DNA from 2 places in the Streptomyces sp. YIM 121038 genome. Region 2 is predicted to be linked to the other one. Evidence: riboswitches for the same ligand, from Rfam matches in the RefSeq annotation. Region 2 holds a riboswitch; the other holds the start of a gene.
The links. Region 2 has a riboswitch for S-adenosylmethionine ahead of thrC (threonine synthase). Riboswitches for the same ligand answer to the same signal wherever they lie in the genome.
Positions count from the first base shown of each region.

Region 1 (14,443 bases), 1.6 Mb from region 2:
CATCTGGCCGATCGGGCACATCAGCGCGCTGAACTTCGCGCTCGGCATGACCCTCGGCGTGGCGCTGTTCTGCATCGGCGCGGGCGCGGTCCACTGGGCCCGCACCCTGATGTCCGACGTCGAGGTCGCCGACGAGCGGCACGCGATCGAGGCCGAGCCCGAGGTCAAGGCCAAGGTCATGGCGGACTTCGCGGAGGGCGCGAAGGAGTCCCAGCTCGGCCGGCGCAAGCTGATCCGCAACACCATGTTCGGCGCGCTGACCCTGGTCCCGCTGTCCGGTGTCGTCCTGCTGCGTGACCTCGGTCCGCTGCCGGAGGACAAGCTGCGGCACACCCTGTGGTCCAAGGGCAAGCTGCTCGTGAACATGAACACGAACGAGCCGCTGCGTCCCTCCGACGTCGCCGTCGGCTCGCTCACCTTCGCCAAGCCGGAGGGCCTGGAGGAGCACGACCACGACTTCCAGACCCAGATCGCCAAGGCCGCCCTGATGATCGTCCGGCTCCAGCCCGACGACATCAAGGACAAGCGCGAGCTGGCGTGGTCGCACGAGGGCATCGTCGCGTACTCCAAGATCTGCACCCATGTGGGCTGCCCGATCTCCCTGTACGAGCAGCAGACGCACCACGTCCTCTGCCCGTGCCACCAGTCCACCTTCGACCTCTCCGACGGCGCCCGAGTCATCTTCGGCCCCGCCGGTCACGCCCTTCCGCAGCTGAAGATCGGCGTGAACGAGGAGGGCTACCTCGAGGCGCACGGCGACTTCGAAGAGCCCGTCGGTCCTGCCTTCTGGGAGCGCGGATGAGCACCGAGAACACCACGGCGACGGCGGCCCCGTCGACCGATTCACGCAAGAAAGCGCCCGCCGGTGAGCGGGTCGCGGACTGGGCCGACGGCCGCCTTGGGATCTACTCCCTGGCCAAGGCCAACATGCGCAAGATCTTCCCGGACCACTGGTCCTTCATGCTCGGTGAGATCTGCCTCTACAGCTTCATCATCATCATCCTCACGGGTGTGTACCTGACGCTGTTCTTCCACCCGTCGATGAACGAGGTGGAGTACCACGGCAGCTACGTGCCCCTGCAGGGCCAGCTGATGTCCGAGGCGTTCAACTCGACCATGCACATCTCCTTCGATGTGCGCGGTGGTCTGCTGATCCGGCAGATCCACCACTGGGCGGCGCTGATCTTCCTCGCCGGCATGTTCGTGCACATGATGCGCGTGTTCTTCACGGGTGCGTTCCGCAAGCCGCGTGAGGTCAACTGGCTGTTCGGCTTCCTGCTGTTCGTCCTCGGCATGTTCACCGGCTTCACCGGTTACTCGCTGCCCGACGACCTGCTCTCCGGCACCGGTGTCCGCTTCATGCAGGGCGCGGTCCTGTCCGTGCCGATCGTGGGCACGTACCTGTCGATGTTCCTCTTCGGCGGGGAGTTCCCCGGCGGTGACTTCGTCGCGCGGTTCTACTCGGTGCACATCCTGCTGCTGCCGGGCATCATGCTCGGCCTCGTGGTGGCGCACCTGATCCTGGTCTTCTACCACAAGCACACGCAGTTCGCGGGCCCCGGAAAGACCAACAAGAACGTCGTCGGCATGCCGCTCCTTCCGGTCTACATGGCCAAGGCCGGAGGCTTCTTCTTCCTGGTCTTCGGTGTCATCGCGGCCGTCGCGGCGATCGCCTCGATCAACCCGATCTGGGCCATCGGCCCGTACCGCCCGGACCAGGTGTCCACCGGCGCCCAGCCCGACTGGTACATGGGCTTCGCCGAGGGTCTGATCCGTGTCATGCCGGGCTGGGAGATCAACCTCTGGGGCCACACGCTGGTCCTCGGCGTGTTCATCCCGCTGGTCATCTTCCCGCTGGTCCTCGCGGCCATCGCCGTCTACCCGTTCATCGAGTCCTGGGTCACCGGCGACAAGCGCGAGCACCACATCCTGGACCGCCCGCGCAACGCCCCGACGCGGACCGCGTTCGGTGTCGCCTGGGTCACCGCGTACATGATCATGCTGGTCGGTGGCGGCAACGACCTGTGGGCCACGCACTTCCACCTGTCGATCAACGCCATCACCTGGTTCGTCCGGATCTTCTTCTTCGTCGGACCGGTCATCGCGTTCGTCGTCACCAAGCGGATCTGCCTGGGCCTCCAGCGCCGCGACAAGGACAAGGTGCTGCACGGGCGCGAGTCCGGCATCATCAAGCGCCTGCCGCACGGTGAGTTCATCGAGGTGCACGAGCCGCTCGACCAGGACCAGCTGCACACCCTCACCGCGCACGAGCAGTACAAGCCGCTCGAGATCGGCCCGACGGTCGACGAGAACGGCGTCGAGCGCAAGGTGACGGGCTCGCAGAAGCTGCGGGCGAAGCTGTCCAAGGGCATGTACGGCGAGGACGGCCAGATCCCGAAGCCGACGGTCGACGAGTACAAGGAGATCACGAGCGGCCACGGCCACCACTGACCCTTAGGTCCCAGACCGTTGCAGGTCGCCACGGCAAGAGCCCCGTCCAGGTGCTGGACGGGGCTCTTCGCCGTCCCCGGGCTGGATAGGGTGGGGGCACCCGCGGAGGCGGGACGGACCCCCTCGACGCACACAGACGAACACACAGGAGCGGCCATGAGCGCTGTGACCCCCGCAGGAGGCGACACCGCGGCGGCCCGTTCCTGGCCCGACGTGCTGAACGGACTGCTCGACGGCCGCGACCAGAGCGCCGACGACACGGCCTGGGCGATGGACCGCATCATGCGCGGCGAGGCGACCGACGCGCAGATCGCGGGCTTCGCCGTCGCGCTGCGCGCCAAGGGGGAGACCGTCGAGGAGATCTCCGGTCTCGTCCGCGCCATGTACGCGCACGCGCACGTCATCGACGTACCCGGACCGAGCGTCGACATCGTCGGCACCGGCGGCGACGGCGCCAAGACCGTCAACATCTCCACCATGTCCGCGATCGTCGTCGCCGGGACCGGCGCGAAGGTCGTCAAGCACGGCAACCGGGCGGCCTCCAGCGCGTCCGGCGCCTCCGACGTCCTGGAGAAGCTCGGCGTCAATCTGGAGCTGACGCCGCAGCGGGTGCGCGAGGTCGCCGACGAGGCCGGGATCACCTTCTGCTTCGCGGTGAAGTTCCACCCGGCGCTGCGCCACGTGGCCCCCGCGCGGCGCGAGCTCGGCATCCGCACCACGTTCAACTTCCTCGGCCCGCTGACCAACCCGGCGAAGGTCCGGGCCCAGGCCACCGGTGTCGCGGACGCGCGGATGGCGCCGATCCTCGCGGGCGTGCTCGCCGAGCGCGGCTCCTCCGCGCTCGTCTTCCGCGGCGACGACGGCCTGGACGAGCTGACCACCACGGCCGCCTCCCGGGTGTGGGTGGTGCGCGACGGCGGCGTCCGCGAGGAGGCCTTCGACCCGCGCGACGTCGGTGTCGACCTGGTGCCCGTCGAGGCCCTCCGGGGCGCCGACGCCTCCTACAACGCGGAGGTCGCACGGCGGCTCCTGGACGGCGAGACCGGTCCCGTGCGGGACGCGGTGCTGCTGAACGCCGCGGCGGCGCTCGTCGCCCTGGAGCCGGGCGAGGGCCCGCTCGCGGAGCAGATCCACGCGGGGATGGCCAAGGCGGCCGACGCCATCGATTCCGGCGCGGCGAAGGCGGCGCTGGCGCGCTGGGTAGCCGCCAGCAACGCCTGAGCCCCGCCCGTAAGGGGCGCGGGGAGCTGCGCGCTCAGCGCGCAGCTCCCCGCGCCCCTTCGGGGCACCTCAACCCAGCCCGGTTGACGGGGCCCGCCGGTCCGGATCGTGGACGGCGGTGTTGCGCTTGCAAGATCGTGTGGCAAGATGCTGCGCAGGTCATGAGTGACAGCGACTACGGCCCCGGCCCGCTGTCCGGCAACCCTCCGTCCGTGGCGGGGTGCCCCGGGTGAAGACCAGGCGGTGAACAGCAAGGTTCACCGCAAGCGCGGACCCCTCGCGTCACCAGGGGTCCTGGTCGTCGAGGGAGCAGTCTCGTGAGCCAGCGAATGCGATAGGGCCGAAGGCCCCGTTCTCCGTACCCCCTTACTTCTTCTCCTGTGCCGTTGACCGGTCCCGTCGACCGTTGTCCGCACAGTGATCTCGCCTGCCTCTTACGGGAGTTCGCCATGTCTGCCTCCACCGCTGCCACCGCCACCGCCACCGCCGCCGCCGAGTCCGCCGACCCCTGCTGCGCCGAGCCGCTGCCCGTGCTCGGCCGCGACGTCACCGTGCCCCTCGTCACCGGCGGCGAGGTGACGTACGCGGCCCTCGACTACGCGGCGAGCGCCCCGGCGCTGCAGCGGGTGTGGGACGACGTGGCCGCGTACGCGCCGTACTACGGCAGCGTGCACCGCGGCGCCGGGTACCTGTCGCAGCTGTCGACCGACCTGTTCGAGAACTCCCGCAGGACGGTGGCCGAGTTCCTCGGCTGCCGGGAGGGCGACCAGGTGGTCTTCACCCGGTCCACGACGGACTCGCTGAACCTGCTCGCCGCCGCCCTGCCCGCCGACTGCCAGGTCTTCGTCTTCGAGACCGAGCACCACGCCTCGCTCCTGCCGTGGCGCGACGCGCGCGTCACGTATCTGAACGCCCCCCGTACGCCCGGCGAGGCGGTGCGCACCCTGGAGCGCGCGCTCGCCGACCGGGACCCCTACGGGCCCGCCCTGGTGTGCGTGACCGGTGCCTCGAACGTCACCGGTGAGCTGTGGCCGGTGCGCGAGCTGGCCGCCGCCGCGCACGCCCACGGCGCCCGCATCGTCCTCGACGCCGCGCAGCTCGCGCCCCACCACCCCGTGGACATCGCCGAGTTGGACGTCGACTGGATCGCCTTCTCCGGGCACAAGCTGTACGCGCCCTTCGGCTCCGGGGTGCTCGCCGGGCGGGCCGACTGGCTGGGCGAGGCCGAGCCCTACCTCGCCGGCGGCGGTGCCTCGCGCACGGTGACGCGGCGCGCCGACGGGGGAGTGGACGTCGAGTGGCACGACACGGCCGCCCGGCACGAGGCGGGCTCGCCGAACGTCATCGGCGCCTACTCCATCGCCGCCGCCTGCAAGGCCCTGACCGAGGCCGGGTTCGACTCCCTGGTCGCGCGGGAGCGGCAGCTCATCCAGAAGGTGCGCGAGGGGCTCGCCGAGGTGCCCGAGGTGCGGGTGCTCTCGCTGTTCGGCGACGACGCGCCCCGCGTCGGGGTCATCTCCTTCGTGGTCGACGGCTGGAACAGCTCGCACTTCGCGGCCGCGCTGTCCGCCGAGTACGGCATCGGCGTGCGCGACGGACTCTTCTGCGCGCACCCGCTGGTGCGCACGCTCCTCGGCAGCGCCCCGGACGAGCCCGGCGAGTGCGGCGCCCCGGAGGCCGCCCCCGGCGAGCGGTCGTTGAACGCGATCCGTGTGAGCTTCGGCGCGGGCACCCCGGACGAGCACGTCGAGCGGTTCGTACGGGCCGTCAAGGAGCTGGTCAGCGACGGCGCGCGGTGGAGCTACCGCACCGAGGACGGGCGCTGCGTGCCCGACACCGGCGCCGACACGGCGGCCACCGCGGCCTGACCCGGCAGGCGCGAGCCGAGCAGGATCATCCGCAGGGCCCGTTCGGTGGCGTCGGTGAGGAACTCCCCGCCCCGGCCGAGCGCCTCGGTGAGCGTGACGGGGGCGGGCAGGATCGCGCTGTAGGCGTCCACGCCCGCCGCCCGCACCAGGTGCGCCCCGTCGCCGATGGTGCCCGCGAGGGCGAGCACCGGGCGGCCGAACCGCTTGGCGCGGCGGGCCACTTCGGCCGGGACCTTGCCGCGCGGCGTCTGCCGGTCGAGGGCGCCCTCGGCGGTGACGACCAGGTCGGCGCGGGCCAGGCGGGCGTCCAGGTCGAGGTGGTCGAGGAGCACGTCGAAGCGCGGCAGGAGCCGGGCGCCGAGCGCGGCGAGGCCCGCGCCGAGGCCGCCGGACGCACCGGTGCCGGGGCCGTGGAACAGATCGGCGCCGACGTCGAGATCGCGGGTGAGGACGTACGCCCAGCGCTCCAGGCCCGCGGCGAGCTCCTCGACCTGGGCCGGGGTCGCGCCCTTCTGCGGGCCGAAGACGCGGGCCACGCCCTGCTCGCCGCACAGGACGTTGTGCTGGTTGCAGGCGACGAGCAGCTCGGCCTCGGCGAGGCGCGGGTCGGCGGCGGAGGCGTCGACGCGGTGCAGGCGCGGCAGCTCCCGGCCGCCCTGCGGCAGTTCCCAGCCGTCGGCGTCCAGGAGCCGCACGCCGAGGGCCTGCAGCGCGCCCGCGCCGCCGTCCGAGGTGCCCGAGTCGCCGCAGCCCACCAGGATGCGGCGGGCGCCCGTGTCGAGCGCGGCGCGGATCAGCTCGCCCACGCCGTACGTCGTGGTGGCGCCGGGGTCGCGCAGCTCGCGCGGCACCAGGCGCAGGCCCGCCGCGGCCGCCATCTCCACCACGGCGGTGCCCGAGTCGAGGAGCGCGAAGTGGGTGCCGATGCGCTCGCCGAGCGGGCCGGTGGCGGGCAGCGCGACGAGCCGCCCGCCCGCGGCCGCGGCGAGCGCCTGGGCGGTGCCCTCGCCGCCGTCCACGAGCGGGATCAGGTCGACCTCGGCGGCGGGCAGGACGCGCCGGACGCCCTGTGCGATGGCCTCGGCGGCGGACTGGGCGGACAGGGACTCCTTGAAGCCGCTGGGGGCGATGGCGACACGGCGGAGCGAGGACGGCGCGGGGGGCGTGTGCGGCACGGGACGTACTCCTTGAGGGCGGGGCGGGGCGGGGCGGGGCTCAGCGGCTGACGGGCACGCCGAGCAGCGGCCACACCGCGAGGGCGAACAGCAGGACGAGGGCGGCCGTGAGCGGGGCCAGGACGGCGGAGAGGCGCAGCAGGTCGCGCGGGGTGTAGGTGGGGGTGCCTGGGACCTCGGCGAAGAGGGTGACCGGCTTCGCGGAGGCGGGCAGGGTGTGGCAGAAGCCCGCGGCGGCCGTGGACGCGAGGGCCGCGGCGACCGGGTTCACGCCCGCGCCGAGGGCGGCGGCCACGACCAGCGGGACGAGGACCGACGAGCGGGCCGAGCGGGACTGCAGGACCAGGTGGGCCGCCGTGCTGACCGCGACGACGACGGCGAGGAAGAGCCAGGGCGGCACGTCGACGGGAAGCCCCGTCACGAGTCACGTCGCCGCGCCCGAGTCGGCGAGCGCCACGCCCATCGCCATCGTCGCGGCCATGAAGAGCAGCAGCGACCACGGCACGGTCTTCAGGGCGTCCTTGAGGCGGACGGTGCCGAGCGCGGGCGAGGCCGCCACGACCGCGCCGATCAGCGCGACCACCGCGGGCGGGACCCGGTGCAGCGGCTCGCTGCACCACAGCGCGACCACCGTGGCGAGCAGCAGCGCGCAGCGCGTCTCCGCGGGATCCCAGGGCCCGGTCACCGGGCGGTCGCTGTGCGCCTGGATGTCCTCGGCGGTGATCGCGACCGGGCCCGCGCGGTCCGCGCGGCGCGTGGTCGTCAGGAGCACGGCCTCGGCGGCGAGGTGGGACGAGACGACCGCGAGCGGCAGGCCGAGCAGCAGCCACTTCGTGAAGCCGATCTCCTGCCCGGTGCTCTCCCACAGGACGGACACCGTGATCAGATGCGCTCCGGCCCCGATCAGGGTCGCGACCGCGGACAGCAGGATGACGGTCGGGAAGAGCAGCGCCAGCATCACGACCAGGCGCCCGCGGTCGGCGAGGACCTTGGAGAGGGCCAGGAAGACGGGCAGCGCGAGCGCGGCCCGGCCGGAGGTGGCGGGCACCGCGAACGCCGTGACCACGAGTGCGGCGGTCGTCAGATGGGTCAGCTGCCGCACGCTGCGCGCCCCGCTGACCAGGAACGCCGCCGCACGCCCCGCGAGCCCGCTGCGCGCCACGGCGGCGGCGAGCACGAACGCGCAGATCAGCAGCCACACGGTGGCGTCCCCGAGGGTGCCGAAGAGGGTGTCGCTGCTGATCACGCCGGTGGCGGTGAGGGCGAGCCCCGCGCCGAGCGCGATGTACGTGTCGTCGATGGGCGTGCCGATCCAGGCGCAGGTGGCGAGCGCGAACACGGCGAGCGTGAGCCGGGCGTCGCCGCTCAGCCCCGCGAAGGTGCCGGGGACGGCGAGGAGCGCGCACAGGCTCAGGGCCAGGCACAGGAGGATCAGTTGCCGCGGTGTCGCTGTCACGCGTCCAGCGTCGCGGGGCGCGGTGAGCCCTCAATGAGCCGCACATGAAGGAAACTTCACCGAGCGCGCCCCCGCCACCGGCACGGGCGCGCGGGTGCTACCGCCCCGGCGGCACGGCTCGGGCGGCACGGCTCAGGCGGGCAGCCGGTACCCCATCCCGCGCACCGTCTCCAGGCGTTCCGCGCCCAGCTTCTTGCGCAGCGCCCGTACGTAGACGTCCACGATGTTGGAGCCGGGGTCGAAGTCGTAGCCCCACACGTGGGACAGGATCTGTTCGCGGGCGAGCACCTGCCCCGGGTGCCTCAGGAACAGCTCCAGGAGCACGAACTCACGGGCCGTCAGATCCACCGTCCGCTCCCCGGAGCGGGCCCTGCGGGTGCGCAGGTCGAGGGAGAGCGTGCCCGACCTGAGGACCGTCACCTCCGGCGCGCGCGCCGCCGTGCGCAGCCTGAGGCGCACCCGGGCGAGGAGTTCCTCGAAGCGGAACGGCTTGGTCATCCAGTCGTCGGCGCCGCCCTCCAGACCGGCCACCGTGTCCCGCACGGAGTCCCGGGCGGTGAGCACGATCACCGGCACCGTCACCCGGGCCTCGCGCAGTTCGCGCAGGACGGTGAAGCCGTCGCGGCCGGGCAGCCCGATGTCCAGGACGACCAGGTCGAAGCCGCCGGTGAGGGCGTACTCGTAGGCCGCGTCGCCGTCGCCGACCACGGTGGTGGTGAAGCCGTTGGCGCGCAGGCCCTTCTCGACGAAGGAGGCGATGCGTTCCTCGTCCTCGACGATGAGGATGCGGTTCACGTGCGTACCTCTTCCAGGGGGCGTACGAGGTCCAGGGTGAGGGTGAAGGTGGCGCCGCCGCCCTCGGTGGCGCCGAGGCCGACCCGGCCGCCGTGGGCCTCGGCGATCGCCCGGACGATGGCCAGGCCGAGGCCCGCGCCGCTGGTGCGGGCGCCGCGCCGGGACGTGCCGCGCCGGAAGCGCTCGAAGATGACGTCGGCGTCCTGGGCCTGGACGCCGGGGCCGCTGTCGGCCACGTACAGTTCGATGCGCGGGCCCGCGACGCGGGAGCCCACGCGGATGCGTTCGCCGCGCGTGGTGTGCTGCACGGCGTTCTGCGCGAGCTGCACCATGGCCTGGGTGATGCGCTGCGGGTCGAGGACGGCCTCGCGGTCGGCGACCTCGGCCAGCTCCCAGTGGCGCTCGCCGAGCGTGCGGGCCTTGACGAAGACGTCGGCGGTGAGCTCGGCGAGCCGCACCGGCTCCGGGGTGATGAAGTCCGGGCGCTCGGCCTTGGCGAGCAGCAGCAGGTCCTCGACGATGCGGCTCATCCGGTCCAGTTCGTCGGTGACCAGGCGCACGGTCTCCTCGCGCTCGGCCGGATCGTCGCCCATGAGCTCCAGATGGCCGCGGACGATGGTGATCGGGGTGCGCAGCTCGTGCCCGGCGTCGTCGACGAACTCGCGCTGCGCGGCGAAGGCCCGCTCCAGGCGGTCCAGCATGCCGTTGAACGTCTCGGCGAGCGCGGCGACGTCGTCGCGCCCGCGCACCGGGATGCGCCGGGTCAGGTCCTGCTCGGTCAGCTGGGCGGCGGCGGTGCGCACCAGACGGACCGGCTTGAGGATGCGCCCGGCCACGACCCAGCCGATGCCGGTCGTGAGCAGCAGCGCGACGCCGGAGATGGCGAGGAGGATGCGGAACACGTCGTCCGCCCTGGCCTGTTCGCCGCCCGGGTGGAAGGCGACGACGAAGGCGGCCTCCGGCTCGCCGCCGTGCGGGGCCACCTCGACCTTGGCCCAGCGCAGCTCGCCGGACGGCCGGTCGAGGGTGCCGGTGGAGCCCTGCGCGGCGAAGATCTGGCGACGGGCCGCGGGGTCGCGGTGCAGCGGGTGCGCGACGGACAGCTCACGGGCCTGGGTGAGCTGGGCGGGGCCCTGGCCGGGGCGGTGGACGAGCCCGATCAGCTCCTCGCCCGGGTCGGCGTACTGCCGCTCCAGGAAGACTTCGAGGAGGCGGCGCGGGTCGGTGAAGCCCGCGCCGGTCTCCGGGTCGACGCCCCCGTCCACGAAGTGCGTGAACTCCCCGGTCTCCTGGGTGAGCAGCCGGTTCACGCGGTGGTCGACGTCGCGCAGCAGGATCGAGCGGGTGGTCGCGGCGACGGCGGCGAACGCGACCGCCATCACCACGAGCAGCCACAGCAGGATGCGGACGCGCGCCGAGATGCGCCGGCGCACGGCCCCGCGGGAGTCGCCTCCCTGGGAGCCCTGGGAGCCCTGGGAGCCCTGGGAGTCGGGGGATCCGGGGGAGCCGGGCGGCTCATGGGTGTCGCGGGGGTCACGCGGGTCGGGGGAGGCACGCGGGTCAGCCGTCGTCGCCCGGCCCGTCGTCGTCGGTGTCGTCGGCATCGTCGCCCGGCCGCCCGGGTCCGCCGGATCCGGAGCCCCGGTCGTCGTCATCGTCATCCGTGTCCCCTGTGGCCCCCGCGCCGCCCTTGCCGTTCCCGCTCTCCTCGGAGCTCTCGCTGACCGGAGGCCGGTCGACGACCTGGTCGCCGGGGGTGGGCTGCGGCCCGGTGGGCGTGCCCGACGGGGAGCCGCTCTCCAGCTCCACCTTGGGCGGGACCTTCGGCTCGGCGGGGGAGTCCGTCAGGGCGTAGCTGGTCGCGGCGATGCCGAGGGGGATCGCCACGACGGCCGCGAGCGCCGCCATGCGGTGGGAGAAGACCATGGCAGCGAGCGTGCGGGGCGTACCGCGTCATCTGGATGAGCCGGGGATGAAGAAACCCTCATCCGGCGCGGAAGCCCCCATCCGGCGCGGTCCGGCGCTAGGAGTCGAGGCCGATCGCGAACGCGGCCTCCAGGTCGTGCTGCGAGTACGTGCGGAAGGCGACGTGCGTGTCCGTCCCCTCGACGCCCGGGATCTTGCTGATCCGGCCGGGGATGACGTCGGCCAGGTCGTCGTGGCGGGCCACCCGGACCATGGCGATCAGGTCGTACGTGCCCGTCACCGAGAAGACCTCGCTGACGCAGTCGAGGGCGGCGATCGACTCGGCGATCTCCGGGATCCGGTCGACGCTGGTCTTGATGAGCACGATCGCGGTGATCACGGCTGGCTGTCTCCCTCGGTGGCCGGTCCTGAGGCTTTCACTCTAGTCCCCCGCCGACAGCACACCCAGGCGAGGACAAAACCGAGCGAAAACCCCACCAGGTGCGCCAGATAGGCCACACCGGGCCCCTGTCGCTGCTGCCCCGCCGCCACCCACTGCAGCGCCACCCAGAACGGCAGCACCACCCAGGCCGGGAACCGCAGCGGCAGGAAGAACAGGAACGGGAAGAGGCTGGTGACGCGCGCCTTCGGGAAGAGATGGAGAAAGGCGCCGAGCACGGCGGAGATCGCCCCGGACGCACCGACGAGGGTCTGCCCGGACCCCGCGTGCGCGACGGCGTAGCCGAACAGGGCGAGACAGCCGCAGCACACGGCGAAGAACGCGTACCGGAGGTGGCCCATGCGTTCCTCGACCATCACGCCGAACACGTACAGGAACAGCATGTTGCCCAGGAGGTGCAGCCAGCTGCCGTGCACGAAGAGGGCCGTCAGGGGGGTGAGAGCGGCACGGGGCTTGCCGCTGAGGAGTTCGACGGGTACCACCCCCCAGCGTTCGAAGTAGGCCTGCTGGGCGGCGATGAGCCGGTCGCCCGTGCCGTACGAGGGGTTGAGTCCGGACAGCGGGGACAGGACGAAGACGACGCAGCAGACGGCGATCAGCGCGCACGTCACCGGGGCGGTCGGGCGCCTGAGCGCGCGGACCGTCGCCACGCCCCACGTGTTGATCATGCACAGAGCATGGCGTAAGCGAGCCAAACGGTACAGACCGCCTCGCCCGGGTCGTGGGGGGTACAGGACGGGCAGCCTCCGCAGGTGCGCGCGGTGGTCCTTACGCAGGCCTTAGGGTTACGGGAAATACGCATCACGGCCTCCTGAAGGAAAGCGAACGTCACGATGACGGTTCCCCTGCCGACCGACACCACCCGATGGCGCTGCACGCTCTGCGGCAACCTCACGCGGTTCGATGTGACCCGCTCCTCGAAGGTCGTCGAATATGTGCACCTCGACCTGGCCGGAGAGCCGAACGTCGAGGAACGCGAGGTGGTCAGTGAGACCATCGAGTCGGTCCGCTGCCGCTGGTGCAACGCGGTGGACCAGGTGGAACTCGTGGACAGGCCCGGGGCCGGCTCCTGAAGGGAGCGGGCCCCGCACAGCTAGTGGGGTGACCGATGGTGGAGAGCGCGGGCGGAACGCCGGAGGACGGCGCCGCCGAGGTGCTCGACCGTCCGCTGCCCGACGGCGTGCGGCGGGCGGTCGTACAGATCGTGTCGGACGGCTTCGGCGGCCTCACGGTGGGAGAACTGCCGCCGCAGCTGCGGCAGTACGCGCGCTTCACGCCCACCCGGCGCGTGAAGTTCGCGGGCAACGCCATGGCCGCGGCCCTGGAGGGCGACCCGGTGTTCCGCCAGCGCATCGGCGAACGCCTCCGCGAGGCCCAGCCCGAGCTGACCGCGGCCCTGGACGCGGGCACGCCCCCGCCCGCCGCCGACCCGCTGGACGTGGCGGCCGCCGCCTATGTGCTGCGCCCCACCGGCTGGGTGAAGCTCGTCACCGCCGCGGGCGAGGAGGCCCAGCGGGCGGACGCCGAGCGCGCCGACGAGGAGACCCGGGCCGAGCTGGAGCGGCTGCGCGCGGAACTCGCCGCCGCCCGCGCCCACACCAAGGCCGAGACCGAGCGGCTGCGCGCGGAGCTGGACGCGGCGAAGAAGGAAGCCGAATCGATGCACCGCAAGCTGCGCGGGGCACTCAGCGACGTCAAGCGCGGCGAGGCGGCCCTGCGCAAGGTCACCGCCGACGCCGAGGCCGCGCGTGCCGAGGGGCAGACGCAGCTTTCGGCCAGTGACAGCGAGACCCGGCGCCTGAAGGCCCGCCTCAGCGAGGCGGAGGCGGCCCTTGAGGCCACCCGCAGGGCCGCGCGCGAGGGCCGCAGCGTCGAGGACATGCGGGTGCGCCTGCTGCTCGACACCGTGCTCGACGCGGCCCAGGGGCTGCGCCGCGAACTCGCGCTGCCGCCGGTGTCGGTGCGCCCCGCCGAGACCGTGGACGCCGTCGAGCCCGGCCGCATGACGCCCAAGGACATCGCGGCCCGCGCCCTGTCCGAGAACGACCCGGCGATCCTGGACCAGTTGCTCGCGCTGCCCCAGGCGCATCTGGTCGTCGACGGCTACAACGTCACCAAGACCGGCTATCCCACGATGCCCCTGGACAAGCAGCGGCTGCGCCTGCTCGGCTCGCTCTCGCAGCTCGCGCTGCAGACCGGGGCCGAGGTCACCTGCGTCTTCGACGGCGCCGAGCTGGCCGCGCCGGTGCTGCTCGCGCCGCCGCGCGGGGTACGGGTGCTCTTCTCGAAGCCGGGTGTCACGGCCGACGAGCTGATCCGTCAGCTCGTGCGCGCCGAGCCGCCGGGGCGGCCGGTGATCGTCGCCTCGACCGACCGCGAGGTGGCCGACGGCATCGCCAAGGCCGGGGCGCGGCCGGTGGCGTCCGTGGTGCTCCTGAAGCGGCTTACGCGCGGCTAGCCGGGATCCGTAACTCACGTTCCCTATGCCTGAATTGGACCGTTGCCGCATGCGACGGAGCGTCAACTGACCGCTACGGTCCGTCGATCAACTGTAAAGAAAACGCTCGTTGACCGAATTTTTCGCGGTCAGGATTTGATCTGATCACAACGGGGTCACTAGGGTCGCGGCCAGACCTCCGCTCTGTTGATCACTCATCGAAGGAGCCGCCTTCGTGGCTTCCCACCGTCGTCTCAAGCAGCCGGGCCGCGCCCGCGTGACCGTGCTCACCGCGACCGCCGCGGCGGCCGTGGCGCTCACCTCGCAGGCGGCCAACGCCGCACCGAGCGAGAAGCCGAGCAAGGACGAGGTGAAGTCCAAGGTCGACAAGCTCTACGAAGAGGCGGAGAAGGCGTCCGAGAAGTTCAACGGCGCCAAGGAGAAGCAGCAGAAGCTGGAGAAGCAGGTCGACCGCCTCCAGGACAAGGTCGCCCGCGGCCAGGACGACCTCAACGACCTGCGCGGCGGCCTCGGTTCGCTCGCCAGCGCGCAGTACCGCTCCGGCGGCATCGACCCCTCCCTGCAGCTGTTCCTCTCCGCCGACCCGGACAGCTACCTGGACAAGGCCTCCGCGCTCGACCAGCTGAGCACCAAGCAGGCCGAGGCGCTCAAGAA
Region 1 covers NZ_CP030771.1:2,889,673-2,904,115, reverse strand. The annotation lists gene C9F11_RS12130 (Rieske 2Fe-2S domain-containing protein) at 1-802, shown strand, start outside; gene C9F11_RS12125 (ubiquinol-cytochrome c reductase cytochrome b subunit) at 799-2,451, shown strand; gene trpD (anthranilate phosphoribosyltransferase) at 2,608-3,672, shown strand; SAM riboswitch class IV at 3,830-3,947, shown strand; gene C9F11_RS12115 (aminotransferase class V-fold PLP-dependent enzyme) at 4,122-5,540, shown strand; gene C9F11_RS12110 (glycerate kinase) at 5,474-6,715, opposite strand; partial or broken gene C9F11_RS12105 (SLC13 family permease) at 6,756-8,171, opposite strand; gene C9F11_RS12100 (response regulator transcription factor) at 8,304-8,966, opposite strand; gene C9F11_RS12095 (HAMP domain-containing sensor histidine kinase) at 8,963-10,627, opposite strand; gene C9F11_RS12090 (small secreted hydrophilic protein) at 10,527-10,892, opposite strand; gene C9F11_RS12085 (Lrp/AsnC ligand binding domain-containing protein) at 10,990-11,271, opposite strand; gene C9F11_RS12080 (rhomboid family intramembrane serine protease) at 11,268-11,999, opposite strand; gene C9F11_RS12075 (hypothetical protein) at 12,165-12,404, shown strand; gene C9F11_RS12070 (NYN domain-containing protein) at 12,440-13,789, shown strand; gene C9F11_RS12065 (C40 family peptidase) at 14,004-14,443, shown strand, end outside.
Region 1: linked by a shared signal. The riboswitch ahead of C9F11_RS12115 (aminotransferase class V-fold PLP-dependent enzyme) and the one ahead of thrC (threonine synthase) in region 2 are both predicted to bind S-adenosylmethionine.

Region 2 (14,443 bases):
GAGCAGGCCCGCGACCGCCGAGTCGCCCGCGCCCGTCGGATTGCCGCGCACGGCGGCGGGCGGCGTCGCCCGCCAGGTGCCCTCGGGGGTGACGGCCAGGAGGCCGTCGGCGCCGAGGGAGGCGACGACGGCGTGCGCGCCCCTGCGGCGGGCGTCGCGGGTGGCCCGCGACGGCTCGTGGGCGCCGGTGAGTTCGGCGAGTTCCTCGGCGTTCGGCTTGACGAGGTCGGGGCGGGCGGCGACGCCGCGGCGCAGCGGCTCGCCGCTGGTGTCGAGCAGCACCGGCACGCGGGCGGCGCGCGCCGCCCGCACCAGGAGGGCGTACGCGCCGACCGGGACGCCCGGCGGCAGGCTGCCGCACAGGGCCACCGCGGTGACGCCGCCGCGCATCAACTCCTCGTACGCGGTGAGGAATCCGGACCACTCGGCGGGCGACACGGCCGGGCCCGGCTCGTTGAGCTGGGTGGTGTCGCCGGTGCGGGCGTCCACGACGGCGAGGGTGCGGCGGGTCGGGCCCTCGACGGGGCGCAGCGCGTCCACGAGGCCGGGGGTGCGCGTGAGGTGGTCGCGCAGGGTGCGCCCGGTGGGGCCGCCCGCGAAGCCGGTGACCGTCACCGTGTGGCCGAGCGCGGCGAGCACCCGTGCCACGTTCACGCCCTTGCCGCCCGCGCGTTCGGTCACCTCGGTGACGCGGTGGGTGGTGTGGGGCGTGAGGGCCGGGACGCGATAGGTGAGGTCAAGGGCGGCGTTGAGCGTGACCGTGACGATCACTGCTTCACCCCCGAAACCCCTGATCCAGGAAGGCGGATTGGCCCAGGACGCCCAATTCGCCCGCCGCGTACGGCTCTGCGCTCACTGCTTGCGGTGTTCGGGGCCTGATCATGCCAAAAAGAAGGCGGTTGGCCCAGACCTCGGGGCCAACCGCCTCACTGCGACCGGTTCGCGCGGGACCGCGCGCGCCTCACCTCGGGTCGATGACCCACTCGCCCTTGCGCAGCACGCCCTTGAGCGCGAAGTCCGCGTCCAGGACGACGAGGTCGGCGTCCTTGCCGGGCTCCAGGGAGCCGACGCGGTCGTAGATGCCGAGGACCTTCGCGGGGGTCGCGGAGATCGCGGTGACGACATCCTCGACGGGCAGCCCGTCGATGGTCACCGCGCGCTGGAACGCGCGGTCCTGGGTGAGGGTGGAGCCCGCGATGGCGCCGCCCTCGGCGAGCCGCGCGACGCCGTCCGACACCACGACCTCCAGCGGGCCGAGGTGGTAGGTGCCGTCGCCGAAGCCCGCCGCGTCCATCGCGTCCGTGATGAGCGCGACGCGGTCGGCGCCCGCGCGGTGGAAGGCCAGCTGGAAGGCGGCCGGGTGCAGGTGCGTGCCGTCGTCGATCAGCTCGACGGTGACCCGCTCGTCCTCCAGGAGGGCGGCGATGGGCCCCGGCGCGCGGTGGCCGAGCCCCGGCATCGCGTTGTACAGGTGCGTGGCCACGGTGGCGCCCGCGTCGACGGCCGCCGCCGTCTGCTCGTACGTGGCGTCGGTGTGGCCGATCGCGGCGACCACGCCGTGCTCGGCGAGCAGGCGCACGGAGTCGATGCCGCCGGGCAGTTCGGTGGCGAGGGTGACCATCTTGGCCTGGCCGCGGGCCGCGTCGATCAGCTTGCGGACCTCGGCCGGGTCCGGGTGGCGCAGCAGGGACTCGCTGTGCGCGCCCTTGCGGCACGGCGAGATGAACGGGCCCTCGAAGTGGACGCCCGCGATCTCGCCCTGCTCGGCCAGCTCGCTGAGCAGGCCCGCGCGCTGCGCCAGGGCGTCCATCTCGCCGGTGACCGTGGAGGCGACGAGGGTGGTCGTGCCGTGCAGGCGGTGCGTGTGGACGCCGTGCAGGATGTCCTCGACCGTGCCGTTGGTGAAGGACGCGCCGCCGCCGCCGTGGTTGTGCATGTCCACGAAGCCGGGGACCAGCCAGTGGCCGGTCAGATCGAGCGTCTCGGCGTCCGCGGGAGCGCTCCCCACGACGCGTGTGCCGTCCACGATGACGCGGCCGCCGGACACGGTCCCGGTGGGCAGGACCACCCGGGCACCGGCGAGAACCTTGCTAGTGGCCATCAGGTGGATACCTCCGGGGGTGCGTCGGTGGGGGTGGTGGTGGATGTATCGGTACGGGAGCCCTCCGGCGTGAGCAGGTCCCAGGCGAGCAGGCCCGCGCCCAGGCAGCCGGCGGCGTCGCCGAGCGCCGCGGGGACGATCGCGGGCAGCGTCTGGAACTGCACCACGCGGTCCGCCACCGCCTGGCGCAGCGGCGTGAACAGCGTGTCCCCGGCCTCCGCGAGGCCGCCGCCGACGATCAGCGTGTCGGGGTCCAGGAGGGTGAGGGCCGTCAACAGGCCGTCGGCGAGGGCGTCCACGGCGTGCTGCCAGACCTCGGCCGCGCGCGGGTCGCCGGAGCGCACCGCCTTGGCGCAGTCGGCGGCGTCCGCCGCCGGGTCGCCGCTCGCCTCGGCCCACGCCTTGCTCACGGCGGACGCCGAGGCGAGCCGCTCCAGACAGCCGCGCTGGCCGCAGCCGCAGGGCGGGCCGCCGGGCCGGACGACGATGTGGCCGATCTCGCCCGCCGAGCCGTGCGCGCCGGGCTCGATGACGCCGTCGATGCCGATGGCGCCCGCGATGCCGGTGCCGAGCGGCACGAACAGGAAGCGCGCCGTGCCCCGGCCCGCGCCGAGGCGGCCCTCGGCGAGGCCGCCGGTGCGCACGTCGTGGCCGAGCGCCACGGGGACGCCGCCGAGGCGGGCGCTGATCAGATCGCGCAGCGGTACGTCGGTCCAGCCGAGGTTCGCCGCGTACACGGCGAGGCCGCGCTCGGCGTCGACGATGCCGGGGACCGCGACGCCCACCGCGGCGGCGGGCTCGCCGAGGTGGGCCACGCCGTGGGCGCGCAGCTCCCCGGCGAAGTCCAGGATCGACTCGACCACGGCGTTCGCGCCGCGCTCACGGCCGGTGGGGCGGCGCGCCTCGTGCAGCAGCGTGCCGTCCGCCCCGACCAGGGCGGCCTTCATTCCGGTGCCGCCCACGTCCAGGGCGATGACATGTCTCACGGGGACAGTGTCGCGTGTGACCCCATAAGAGGTCTAGTCCAGTGTGCGCACCGTCCCCGTCCCGGGTCCGGGCTAGCCGAGGACGACGCTCCGGGTCAGGTTGCGCGGCCGGTCGGGGTCCTGGCCCCGGTCCTCGGCGAGCCGCACGGCCAGGCGCTGGGCGCGGACCAGCTCCGCCAGGGGGTCGACGTCGGTGCGCGCCACCAGCTCGCCGCCGACGCGGGCCACGTCCTCCGCGAGCCCCTCCGGCAGCGCCCCGAACATCCACGCCACGCGGCCCGGCGCGGTGATGGAGATCGGCCCGTGCCGGTACTCCATGGCCGGGTACGCCTCCGTCCACGCGCCCGCGGCCTCCCGCATCTTCAGGCCCGCCTCCAGGGCGAGCCCGTACGTCCAGCCGCGGCCGAGGAACGTCCACTGCTCCGCCGTGACCACCGCGTCCGGCAGCGGCTCGGCGACGGTGCGCTCGGCGTCCGCCGCGGCCTCGGCGACCGGCTTGACGCCCGGGACCGCGCCGAGCCCGGCCCGCAGGAAGGCGAGGGCCGTGGTCGCGAACCGGGTCTGCACGACGGACTCCTCGTCCGCCCAGTCCAGGACGGCCACCGCGTCGGCTGCGGTCATGACCGGCGTCTTCGGGTCGGCGGTCAGGGCCAGCGTCGGCACGGCGCCCCGCACCCGCCCGAGCAGGTCGAGCACCTCCGTCGTCGTACCGGAGCGGGTGATCGCCACGACCCGGTCGTAGCGCCGCCCGGTGGGGAACTCCGACGCCGCGAACGCGTCCGTCTCGCCCTGCCCCGCGGCCTCCCGCAGCGCCGCGTACGCGAGGGCCATGAACCACGAGGTGCCGCAGCCGGTCACGGCGATCCGTTCGCCCGGCTCCGGCAGCCCGGCGAAGGCCGCGGCGCTCCCGGCGGCCCGCCGCCAGCAGTCGGGCTGGGTGGCTATCTCATTTGCGGTACGCGACATGTGCCAAGGCTCCTTGCCGGTGCGGGAGTTGTGCCGGGCGCCGCGGGGACGGCGCCCGGAGCAGTGCTTAGCAGCAGGACGACCGGGCGGGCAATGGGTGACCGCCGTTGCAGAAGCGATACTGGGGTGGTGTAGACCTGGTGTGTCGACGCGGGGGAGACTCGCGTTCCGGTAAGTCTCGGCAAGGGTGGGAAAAAGCGGTGCAGCGGCGCGTGACAGGCCTTACGGCGGCGGTGGCCGCACTGAGCATGGCGGCGCTGCTCGCCGGATGCGGCGAATCGGGCGGATCGGGCGATGTGACCCTCAAGCTCGTGGCGGCCGACTACGGCGACTCGGCGGCGAACAGCTCCAAGAAGTACTGGAGCGAGCTGGCCGAGAAGTTCGAGGACGAGCACCCGGGCATCAAGGTCGACGTGACCGTGTACTCCTGGACGGACGTCGACCGCAAGGTCAAGGAGATGGTCGCGGACGGCGAGGCCCCCGACCTCGCGCAGATCGGCGCCTACGCGGACTACGCGGCGCAGGACAAGCTGTACAGCGCCGACGACGTGCTCTCCATCCCCACCCAGGCCGACTTCCTCGCGCCGCTGGCGAAGGCGGGCGTCTTCAACCGCGTCCAGTACGGCATGCCGTTCGCCGCGTCCACGCGCCTGCTGTTCTTCAACGAGAAGCTCTTCAAGAGCGCCGGGGTCACCCCGCCGGAGAGCTGGAGCGAGCTCCAGGCCGCCGCGAAGAAGCTCAAGGCGCGCGGCGTGAAGATCCCGTACGCGCTGCCGCTCGGCCCGGAGGAGGCGCAGGCCGAGACGTACCAGTGGCTGCTCAGCGGGGGCGGCGGCTACACCGACAACGTCGGCTCGTACGACTTCGACTCCAAGCAGAACGTCAACACGTTCAACTGGCTGAAGAACGAGCTGGTCGGCAAGGGCCTGACCGGGCCGACGCCGCCCGGCAAGCTCAACCGCGCCGAGGCCTTCGCCGCCTTCACGCGCGGCGAGGTCGGCATGCTCAACGGCCACCCGACGCTGATGCAGATGGCCGCCAAGAAGCACCTGAAGTACGGCATGGTCCCCATGCCGGGCGTCAACGGCAAGGCCCAGTCCACGATGGGCGTCGCCGACTGGATGATGGCCTTCAAGGAGAACGGCCACCGCAAGGAGATCCGCGAGTTCCTCGACTTCGCCTACTCCAAGGACAACGTCCTGGAGTTCTCGCGCGAGTACGACCTCCTTCCGGTGACCACGTCGGCGTCCCAGGAGATGGCCGACGACAAGGCCGACGCGAAGAAGCTCGGCGGCTTCCTGGAGGAGCTGCCCGCCTCCCAGCTGTACCCCGTCGGCAAGACGTCCTGGGCCCAGGTGTCCGTGCAGATCAAGAAGTACATCGGCAAGACCGTCGACCCGAACGGCGACCCGCAGGCGACCCTGAGCCAGCTCGACGCGAAGGCGGCGGCGGAGGAGAACGCGAGCTAGCGTGGGCGGGGTGAACGGTGTGCCCGAGGCGGAGCCTCCCGCGCCCGAGCCCTCCGGGGCCGGGGGCGGCCTGTCCGCGCGGGCCAGGGCCGTGCTCGCCCTGGAGCGGCGCAACTGGAGCGGCCCCGGCGCCAAGGAGCGGGCCATCCGCGAGGACCTGGGCCTGGCCCCGGTGCGCTACTACCAGCTCCTCAACGCCCTCCTTGACGACGAGCGCGCCCTGGCCCACGACCCGGTCACCGTGAACCGCCTGCGACGGGTACGCGCCGCACGCCGCGCGGAGCGCTGACGCTAGGGTCGGTCCCATGGGCGACGACCGCACGCACTCCCCGTACGAGCCACTGACCCCCGCGGGCCGCGACGGCCTCGCCGCGATCCTGGCCCGCCCCGAACGCGCCGTGATCGCCCTGGACTTCGACGGCACGCTCGCGGCGATCGTGCCCGACCCCGAACGGGCCAGGGCCCACCCGGACGCCGTCCCCGCGCTCGCCGCCCTCGCCCCGAGGGTGCGCTCCGTCGCGGTCGTCACCGGCCGCCCCGCGGGCGTGGCCGTCCGCCACGGCGGCTTCGCGGGCGTCCCCGGCCTGGAGCACCTCGTCGTGCTCGGGCACTACGGCGCGGAGCGCTGGGACGCCGTCACCGGCACCGTGCGCGCGGCCGAGCCGCACCCCGGCGTCGCCGCGGTACGGGCCGAGCTGCCCGGCTTCCTCGACGCGATCGGGGCCTGGCGGGGCACCTGGATCGAGGAGAAGGGCCGGGCCGTCGCGGTGCACACGCGCCGGGCCGAGGACCCCCAGGCCGCCTTCGACGCCCTGCGCGGCCCCCTCGGCGAGCTCGCCGCCCGCCACGGGCTGATCGTGGAGCCCGGCCGGATGGTCCTGGAGCTGCGGCCGCCCGGCGTGGACAAGGGCGTGGCCCTCATCGAGTACGTACGCGAGGTGGGAGCCGAGTCGGTCCTCTACGCGGGGGACGACCTCGGGGACCTGCCCGCGTTCGCCGCCGTGGACAAGCTGCGGGCGGACGGCGGTGTGCGGGGGCTCCTTGTGTGCAGCGGCAGCGCGGAGGTCGCGGAGCTCGCCTCGCGCGCCGACCTGGTGGTCGAAGGCCCGGCCGGCGTGGTCGGGCTCCTGGCCCGGCTGACCGCGGCCCTCGCCTGAACGGCGCGGCTAGGAGCCCAGCGCCGCGAGCTGGTCCAGGAACCAGCGGGCGGGCGGTAGGGCCGTGGCCGCGACGGCCAGGCGCTTGGTGCGTTCGGCGCGCTCCGCGGCGGGCAGCAGCAGGGCCTCGTGGAGCGCGCCGGCCGTCCCCGTCACGTCGTACGGATTCACCGCGAACGCGTCCTCGCCGAGCTCCTCGTAGGCCCCGGCCTCCCGGGACAGGACGAGCGCGCAGCCCTCGTCGGAGACGACGGGGACCTCCTTGGCGACCAGGTTCATGCCGTCCCGGATGGGGTTGACCAGGGCCACGTCGGCGATCCGGTACGCGGCGAGGGAGCGTGCGAAGTCGTCCTTGACGTGCAGCACCACCGGCGTCCAACCGGCCGTGCCGAAGCGGGTGTTGATGCCCTCGGCGACGCGGGAGACCTCCGCCGTGTAGGCGCGGTAGACCGCGAGGTCCTGGCGCGAGGGGTAGGCGAACGCGACGTGCACCACCCGCTCGTGCCACTCGGGGTGCTCGTCGAGCAGCAGCTCGTACGCCCGCAGACCCCGGACGATGTTCTTCGACAGCTCGGTGCGGTCCACCCGGACGATGACCTTCCGATCCGCGCCCACCTGCTCGCGCAGGCTCGCGAGCCGCTCCTCGACGTCCGCGCGCCGCGACCGCTCCCGCAGGAAGTCCGCGTCCGCGCCGAGCCCGTGCACCCCGACCCGCGTCCCCGACGTGCCGCCGAGCAGCCGCACACAGCACTCCGTGAACGCGTCCGCCCACCGCCCGGTCAGGAAGCCGAGCCGGTCCGCGCCCAGCATGCCGCGGAGCAGCTGCTCGGCGATGTCGTCGGGCAGCATCCGGAAGTAGTCGACGGGCGCCCACGGGGTGTGCGAGAAGTGCCCGATCCGCAGGTCGCCGCGGAGCTCGCGGAGCATCCCCGGCACCAGCGCGAGGTGGTAGTCCTGCACCAGGACCGCCGCGCCGGGCGCCGCGCTGTCGGCGAGCGCCTCCGCGAAGGCCTGGTTGTACTGCTCGTAGGCGGCCCACTGGGCGCGGAACTCGGGTCCGAACTCCGGCTCCAGGGGCGTCTGGTACAGCATGTGGTGCACGAACCAGAGCACCGAGTTCGCGATGCCGTTGTACGCCGCCGCGTGGGTCTTCGCGTCGATGTCGAGCATGCGCACGCCGGGCTCAAAGACCCCGCGCCGCACCGCCTCGCGGTCGCCGTCGCCGAGCGCGGAGCACACCCACAGCGCGTCCGCCTCGTCGCCGATGGCGCTGAGCCCCGACACGAGCCCGCCGCCGCCGCGGCTCGCGGTCAGCTCGCCGTCGTCCCCGACGGCGTACGAGACGGGGCCGCGGTTGGACGCGACGAGGACCCGGGCGGCGGCGTGAGGGGAGACCATGTTGGCGAACCTAGCCCGAGCCGGGTCCACGTAAACGCGCACCCGTGCGAGTGGCTCCTCACTTGGCCGACTCGACGGGAAGCCGCCCTGTGGGGCAGCGCCCCCAAAGGGGCGCGAGGAACTGCGCGCCCAGCCCAGGACGGCCCGCAGCTGAAGACCGGCGAAGGCCCCGCGCGGCCGCACCGCTCAAGCCACGCGCCGCGCTGCGTACTCCTCGATCTCCGTCATCGGCGGCCGCTCCTCCGTGTCCACCGGATACGTGCGCGGCTCGAAGCCCGACGCGCCCCGGACGAACTGCGTCAGCTCGGGGCGCACGAGATGGGCGCGGGCGAGCCGCAGCTGCGCCGTGCGGTAGATCGACGCGGCCATCCGGCCGAGCGCCTGCCCGTCCTGGTGCCGGTGCTTGCGCACCCCGACGTCGACCTGCGCGAGCGCGTCCAGGCCGACGGTGTGCAGCGCGTCCACGAGCAGCCCGAGCTCCACGCCGTACCCGACCGGGAACGGCAGGCGCTCCAGGAGCGACCTGCGGGCCGCGTACTCGCCGCCGAGGGGCTGGACGAAGCCCGCGAGCTGGGGCCAGTGCATGTTGAGCAGGGGGCGCGCCATCAGCTCGGTGACGCGGCCGCCCTGGCCCGCCGTGGCGCCGGGGCCCTCGCCGTCGGGGTCGCCGGGGGCGCCCGGGCCGTCGAGCATCGTCAGCGGGCGGTCGTACATCGCCTTCACGAAGTGCACGTCCGGCTCGGTGAGCAGCGGGCCCACGATGCCGGTCACGAAGTCGGCCGAGAACTCCTTCAGATCGGCGTCCACGAACGCGATCACGTCACCGTGCGTGACCAGGAGGGACCGCCACAGGACCTCGCCCTTGCCGGGCACCGCCGGGACGCGCGGCAGGACGTCGTCCCGGCGCACGACCCGGGCGCCCGCGGCGCGCGCCACCTCCGCGGTGCGATCCCGCGAGCCGGAGTCCACCACCACGAGCTCGTCGACCAGGGGGATCTTCTCGACCAGCTCGCGACGGATCTCCGCGACGATCTCCCCGACCGTCCGCTCCTCGTCGAGCGCGGGCAGCACGACGCTCACCGTGGTGCCCGAGGCCCGCTTCGCGGCGGTGAGACGGTCCAGCGGGCGGTCGGTCACGGACCAGGAACGCCTGCTCAGCCAGCGCTCGACCTCTTCCAGCACGCGGGTTCCTCCCGTTGGTGGCCGTATGTGATCCATCTCGCGGTTCGGACGACTATCTCAACTGTCCTGGCCGTCGGTTACAGTCTTGAACAAGGCCGGTGACCATCGCATGTCGGGGGTCGCCGTCCGTCACGGGTGCCACTGGCGCCCCGCGTACAACAACCGAATACCGCTCATCCAGAGGGGCAGAGGGATACGGCCCGTTGAAGCCCCGGCAACCCTCCAGCCGGTCTCGTAGCCGCCACAGGCGCACCGCGAGGCTCCCGGCTCGGGAAGGTGCCAATTCCGTCTCGTGGCGAGATGCGCCGCGAGGAAGATGAGGAGAAAGGGCCTCGCCTCCATGGCTGTGCAGACCGTCGACACCACGTCCCCCGAGGGCACCGCGGACGCCACCGTCGACCTGGGACCCGCCTCGGGTCTCTCCTGCCGCGAGTGCGGCACCGTCTTCCCGCTCGGACCGATCTTCGCCTGCGCCGAGTGTTTCGGCCCGCTCGAAGTCGCGTACGACCTCCCCGTCGGCGACCCCGAGGCGCTCCGGGCCAAGATCGAGTCCGGCCCCGCCAACATCTGGCGGTACGCCCCGCTGCTGCCCGTCCCCGCCGACGTCGCGGACAAGCCGAACCTCAACCCCGGCTGGACCCAGCTCGTCAAGGCCGACAACCTGGCCCGTGAACTGGGCGTCGAACAGGGCAAGTTGTTCGTCAAGGACGACTCCGGCAACCCCACGCACTCCTTCAAGGACCGCGTCGTCGCGCAGGCCCTTGAGGCCGCGCGCGCCTTCGGCTTCACCACGCTGTCCTGCTCCTCCACGGGCAACCTCGCCGGGGCCGTCGGCGCCGCCGCCGCCCGCGCGGGCTTCCGCTCCTGCGTGTTCATCCCGCACGACCTGGAGCAGGGCAAGGTCGTCATGGCCGCGGTCTACGGCGGCGAGCTCGTCGGCATCGAGGGCAACTACGACGACGTGAACCGCTTCTGCTCCGAGCTCATCGGCGACCCGCTGGGCGAGGGCTGGGGCTTCGTCAACGTGAACCTGCGGCCGTACTACGGCGAGGGCTCCAAGACCCTCGCGTACGAGATCTGCGAGCAGCTCGGCTGGGAGCTGCCGGACCAGCTCGTGATCCCGATCGCCTCCGGCTCGCAGCTCACGAAGATCGACAAGGGTCTGAAGGAGCTGATCGAGCTCGGTCTGGTCGCGGACAAGCCGTACAAGATCTTCGGTGCCCAGGCGGAGGGCTGCTCGCCGGTCTCCGCCGCCTTCAAGGCGGGCCACGACGTCGTCCGCCCGCAGAAGCCGAACACCATCGCCAAGTCCCTCGCCATCGGCAATCCGGCCGACGGTCCGTACGTGCTCGACATCGCCCGCCGCACCGGCGGCGCGGTGGAGGACGTGACCGACGAGCAGGTCGTCGACGCGATCAAGCTCCTCGCCCGCACCGAGGGCATCTTCGCGGAGACCGCGGGCGGCGTGACCGTCGGGGTCACGCGCAAGCTGATCGAGGCCGGTCTCATCGACCCCTCGCTGACCACGGTGGTCCTCAACACCGGCGACGGCCTGAAGACCCTCGACGCGGTCGCCGCGACGTCGCAGGCGACCGCGACGATCCGCCCGAGCCTGGACGCGTTCCGCTCCGCGGGGCTCGCGGGCTAGCGCCGTAGAGTCGCAGGTCCTCATGTCGTCAGCGGGTTCGCTGTGGCTGGTCGCGCCCACGCGGCGGAGCCGCACATCGACATAGCCCCGCGCCCCTTCGGGGCCCTCCTGTACCGGGTGCCCTGTCTGAACTACCGAGGTGAAGAGTATGAGCGTCAACGTTCGCATCCCGACCATCCTTCGTACGTACACCGGCGGTCGGGCGGAGGTCTCCGCCGAGGGCGCCACCCTCGCCGAGGTCATCGCCGACCTGGAGAAGAACCACGCCGGGATCGGCGCCCGCGTCCTGGACGACCAGGGCAAGCTGCGCCGCTTCGTGAACGTGTACGTCAATGACGACGACGTGCGTTTCGAGCAGGGCCTCCAGACCGCGACGCCCGACGGCGCGGGCGTCTCGATCATTCCGGCGGTCGCCGGCGGCTGAGCCGTTCCGGAACCGCCGCGGGGAACTCGCGGGGCCGTTTCGTATACAACGGCTCTTGTTCCTACGCAGAGTTACCGCGATTGCCCCCTCCGCGAGAGAAGCGGAGGGGGCAATTCTGCATGGTTGAGCGCGGTACAGTTGGGAATGGAGCTTCGTTTTTGATGTCGGGCGGCATGAGTCGCCTCGGTGAAGTCGGCCGCGGAGCCGACAAGAAGCAGCCAAAGTGTCCTGCCTATTTGAGCCGAACATGGCTTTTGTCTGGCCCGACTTGCCCCGAACGCCGGTGAATTCTCCGCATATCGACGATCGGCCGTGCCCAGAATTCTCGTCCGATTGACCTGTTGCAGACGGCAGTTGGACAGATACATTCAGCCGCGGTCGACGCGTTCCGGCGCACATCCCCCAACCCATGGGGGGTGAGGTCTGACCCGGGTCCGTGAAGTGCGGTCCTGCGCAAGGGCCAGTAATAGGGGAGTTAGGCATGGCTCAGGGCACCGTCAAGTGGTTCAACGCGGAGAAGGGATACGGCTTCATCGCGGTCGACGGTGGTGCGGATGTATTCGTCCACTACAGCGCGATTCAGATGGACGGCTACCGCACCCTGGAAGAAGGTCAGCGAGTCGAGTTCGAGATCTCGCAGGGCCAGAAGGGTCCGCAGGCGGACATGGTCAAGCTCGCTGTTTGAGCGGCTTGACGCGATCGGCCACCAGCGACGCGTGGGCCCGCCTCCCGGTTCGGGAGGCGGGCCCTCCTCTGTTGGCCCCCGCTCCGGCCGGGGCCCGGTGCCCCCGCCGACGCCACCGCTGTCGCGGCGGGCGCCTCCCACCCGCCCGCCCGTGGCCAGGCGGCTGCACTGTGCGGGGCCCGTTCGCCCTGCCGTCCCGCCTGTCTCTCGGGTGCGGGCCGCCGCCCCCGACGCCGCCGCTGCCGCGGCGGATGCCTCCCACCCGCCCACCCGTGACCAGGCGGCTGCGTCGTGCGGGCGACCCGTTCGCCCCGCTGTCCCGTCCGTCTCGCGGGTGCGGGCCGCCGCCCCCGTGGCCGCCGCTGTCGCGGCGGGTGCCTCCCACCCGCCCGCCCATGGCCAGGCGGCTGCACTGTGCGGGCGGCTCGTTCGCCCCGCTGTCCCGCCCGTCTCTCGGGCGTGTGCCGTCGCTCCCGTGGCCGCCGCTGTCGCGGCGGGCGCCTCCCACCCGCCCACCCGTGACCAGGCGGCTGCACCGTGCGGCGGGTCGTTCGTCCTGTCGTCCGTCGCTCGGGTGCGGGCCGTCGCCCCCAACACCGTCGCTCCGCGGCGGATGCCTCCCACCCACCCGCCCGTTTGCTCGGCAGTGCACTGTGCGGGCAGGGAGGTGCCCTCCAGCTCGCGCTGCGAAGCTGCCTGGTCATGGGCGGGCGGGTGGGAAAGTTCCGGCGCGGAGCGGCGGTGTTGTGGGTGGCGGCCCGCACTCGGCGGGCGGTGGGGGGCGAACGGGCCGCCCGCACGGCGAAGCTGGCTGGTCATGGGCGGGTGGGTGGGTGGGAAAGGCCCGGCGTGGAGCGGTGTTGTTGTGGGTGGTGGCCCGCGCCTGGCGGGTGGTGGGGGGCGAAGGGTGCCGGTTTGCTTGGCAGGGCGCGGTGTGGGCAGGGGGGTGCCCTCCAGCTCGCGCTGTGGAGCTGGCTGGTCATGGCGGGCGGGTGGGGAAGATCCGCAGCGGGCAAGCGGGCAAGCGGGCAAGCGGGCAAGCGGGCAAGCGGGCAAGCGGGCAAGCGGGCAAGCGGGCAGCCCAGCCGCAGTCGCGGCGGCGGCGTCGGGGGCCGGGGTCCGTGCCCGGTGGGCGGTGGGCGCCGGGGGAAGCCGGACCCCAGAGCGTGGGGGCGACCTTGCACTCGGAGGGGGCGAGTGCTAATCATTGGCGTTAGCACTCTACGAGTGAGAGTGACAGAAGGACCGGGTGGGTGAGGTCCGCAGGCCGGGTGGGGCAAGGAACCACAAGGCAGGCAGACCGTCCGTCGCGGGCGCCGGCGCGGTCCGAGTTTTTCCACCCCTGTCCGGGAGGACCACTTCACATGGCCAAGATCATCGCGTTCGACGAGGAGGCACGGCGCGGCCTCGAGCGCGGCATGAACCAGCTCGCCGACGCCGTCAAGGTGACCCTGGGCCCCAAGGGTCGCAACGTCGTCCTCGAGAAGAAGTGGGGCGCCCCCACGATCACCAACGATGGTGTGTCCATCGCCAAGGAGATCGAGCTCGAGGACCCGTACGAGAAGATCGGCGCCGAGCTGGTCAAGGAGGTCGCGAAGAAGACGGACGACGTCGCCGGTGACGGCACGACGACCGCGACCGTCCTGGCCCAGGCGCTGGTCCGCGAGGGCCTGCGCAACGTGGCCGCGGGTGCCAACCCCATGGCCCTGAAGCGCGGCATCGAGAAGGCCGTCGAGGCCGTCTCGGGCGCCCTGCTCGACCAGGCCAAGGAGGTCGAGACCAAGGAGCAGATCGCCTCCACGGCCTCCATCTCCGCCGCCGACACCCAGATCGGCGAGCTCATCGCCGAGGCCATGGACAAGGTCGGCAAGGAAGGCGTCATCACGGTCGAGGAGTCGCAGACCTTCGGTCTGGAGCTCGAGCTCACCGAGGGCATGCGCTTCGACAAGGGCTACATCTCGGCGTACTTCGCGACCGACATGGAGCGCATGGAGGCCGCGCTTGAGGACCCGTACATCCTCATCGTCAACTCCAAGATCTCCAACGTGAAGGACCTCCTTCCGCTCCTGGAGAAGGTCATGCAGTCGGGCAAGCCGCTGCTGATCATCGCCGAGGACGTCGAGGGCGAGGCCCTGTCCACGCTGGTCGTCAACAAGATCCGCGGCACCTTCAAGTCCGTCGCCGTCAAGGCCCCGGGCTTCGGCGACCGCCGCAAGGCCATGCTCGGTGACATCGCCATCCTCACGGGCGGCACGGTCATCTCCGAGGAGGTCGGCCTCAAGCTGGAGAACGCCGGTCTCGACCTGCTCGGCCGCGCCCGCAAGGTCGTCATCACCAAGGACGAGACCACGATCGTCGACGGTGCCGGTGACTCCGAGGCCGTCCAGGGCCGCGTGAACCAGATCCGCGCCGAGATCGAGAACAGCG
Region 2 covers NZ_CP030771.1:4,509,515-4,523,957, reverse strand. The annotation lists gene C9F11_RS18905 (1-phosphofructokinase family hexose kinase) at 1-771, opposite strand, end outside; gene nagA (N-acetylglucosamine-6-phosphate deacetylase) at 962-2,101, opposite strand; gene C9F11_RS18895 (ROK family protein) at 2,101-3,087, opposite strand; gene C9F11_RS18890 (sugar isomerase) at 3,160-4,053, opposite strand; gene C9F11_RS18885 (extracellular solute-binding protein) at 4,302-5,522, shown strand; gene C9F11_RS18880 (DUF3263 domain-containing protein) at 5,533-5,811, shown strand; gene otsB (trehalose-phosphatase) at 5,828-6,679, shown strand; gene C9F11_RS18870 (trehalose-6-phosphate synthase) at 6,689-8,077, opposite strand; gene C9F11_RS18865 (glucosyl-3-phosphoglycerate synthase) at 8,264-9,259, opposite strand; SAM riboswitch class I at 9,430-9,582, shown strand; gene thrC (threonine synthase) at 9,576-10,907, shown strand; gene C9F11_RS18855 (MoaD/ThiS family protein) at 11,056-11,331, shown strand; gene C9F11_RS18850 (cold-shock protein) at 11,813-12,016, shown strand; gene groL (chaperonin GroEL) at 13,381-14,443, shown strand, end outside.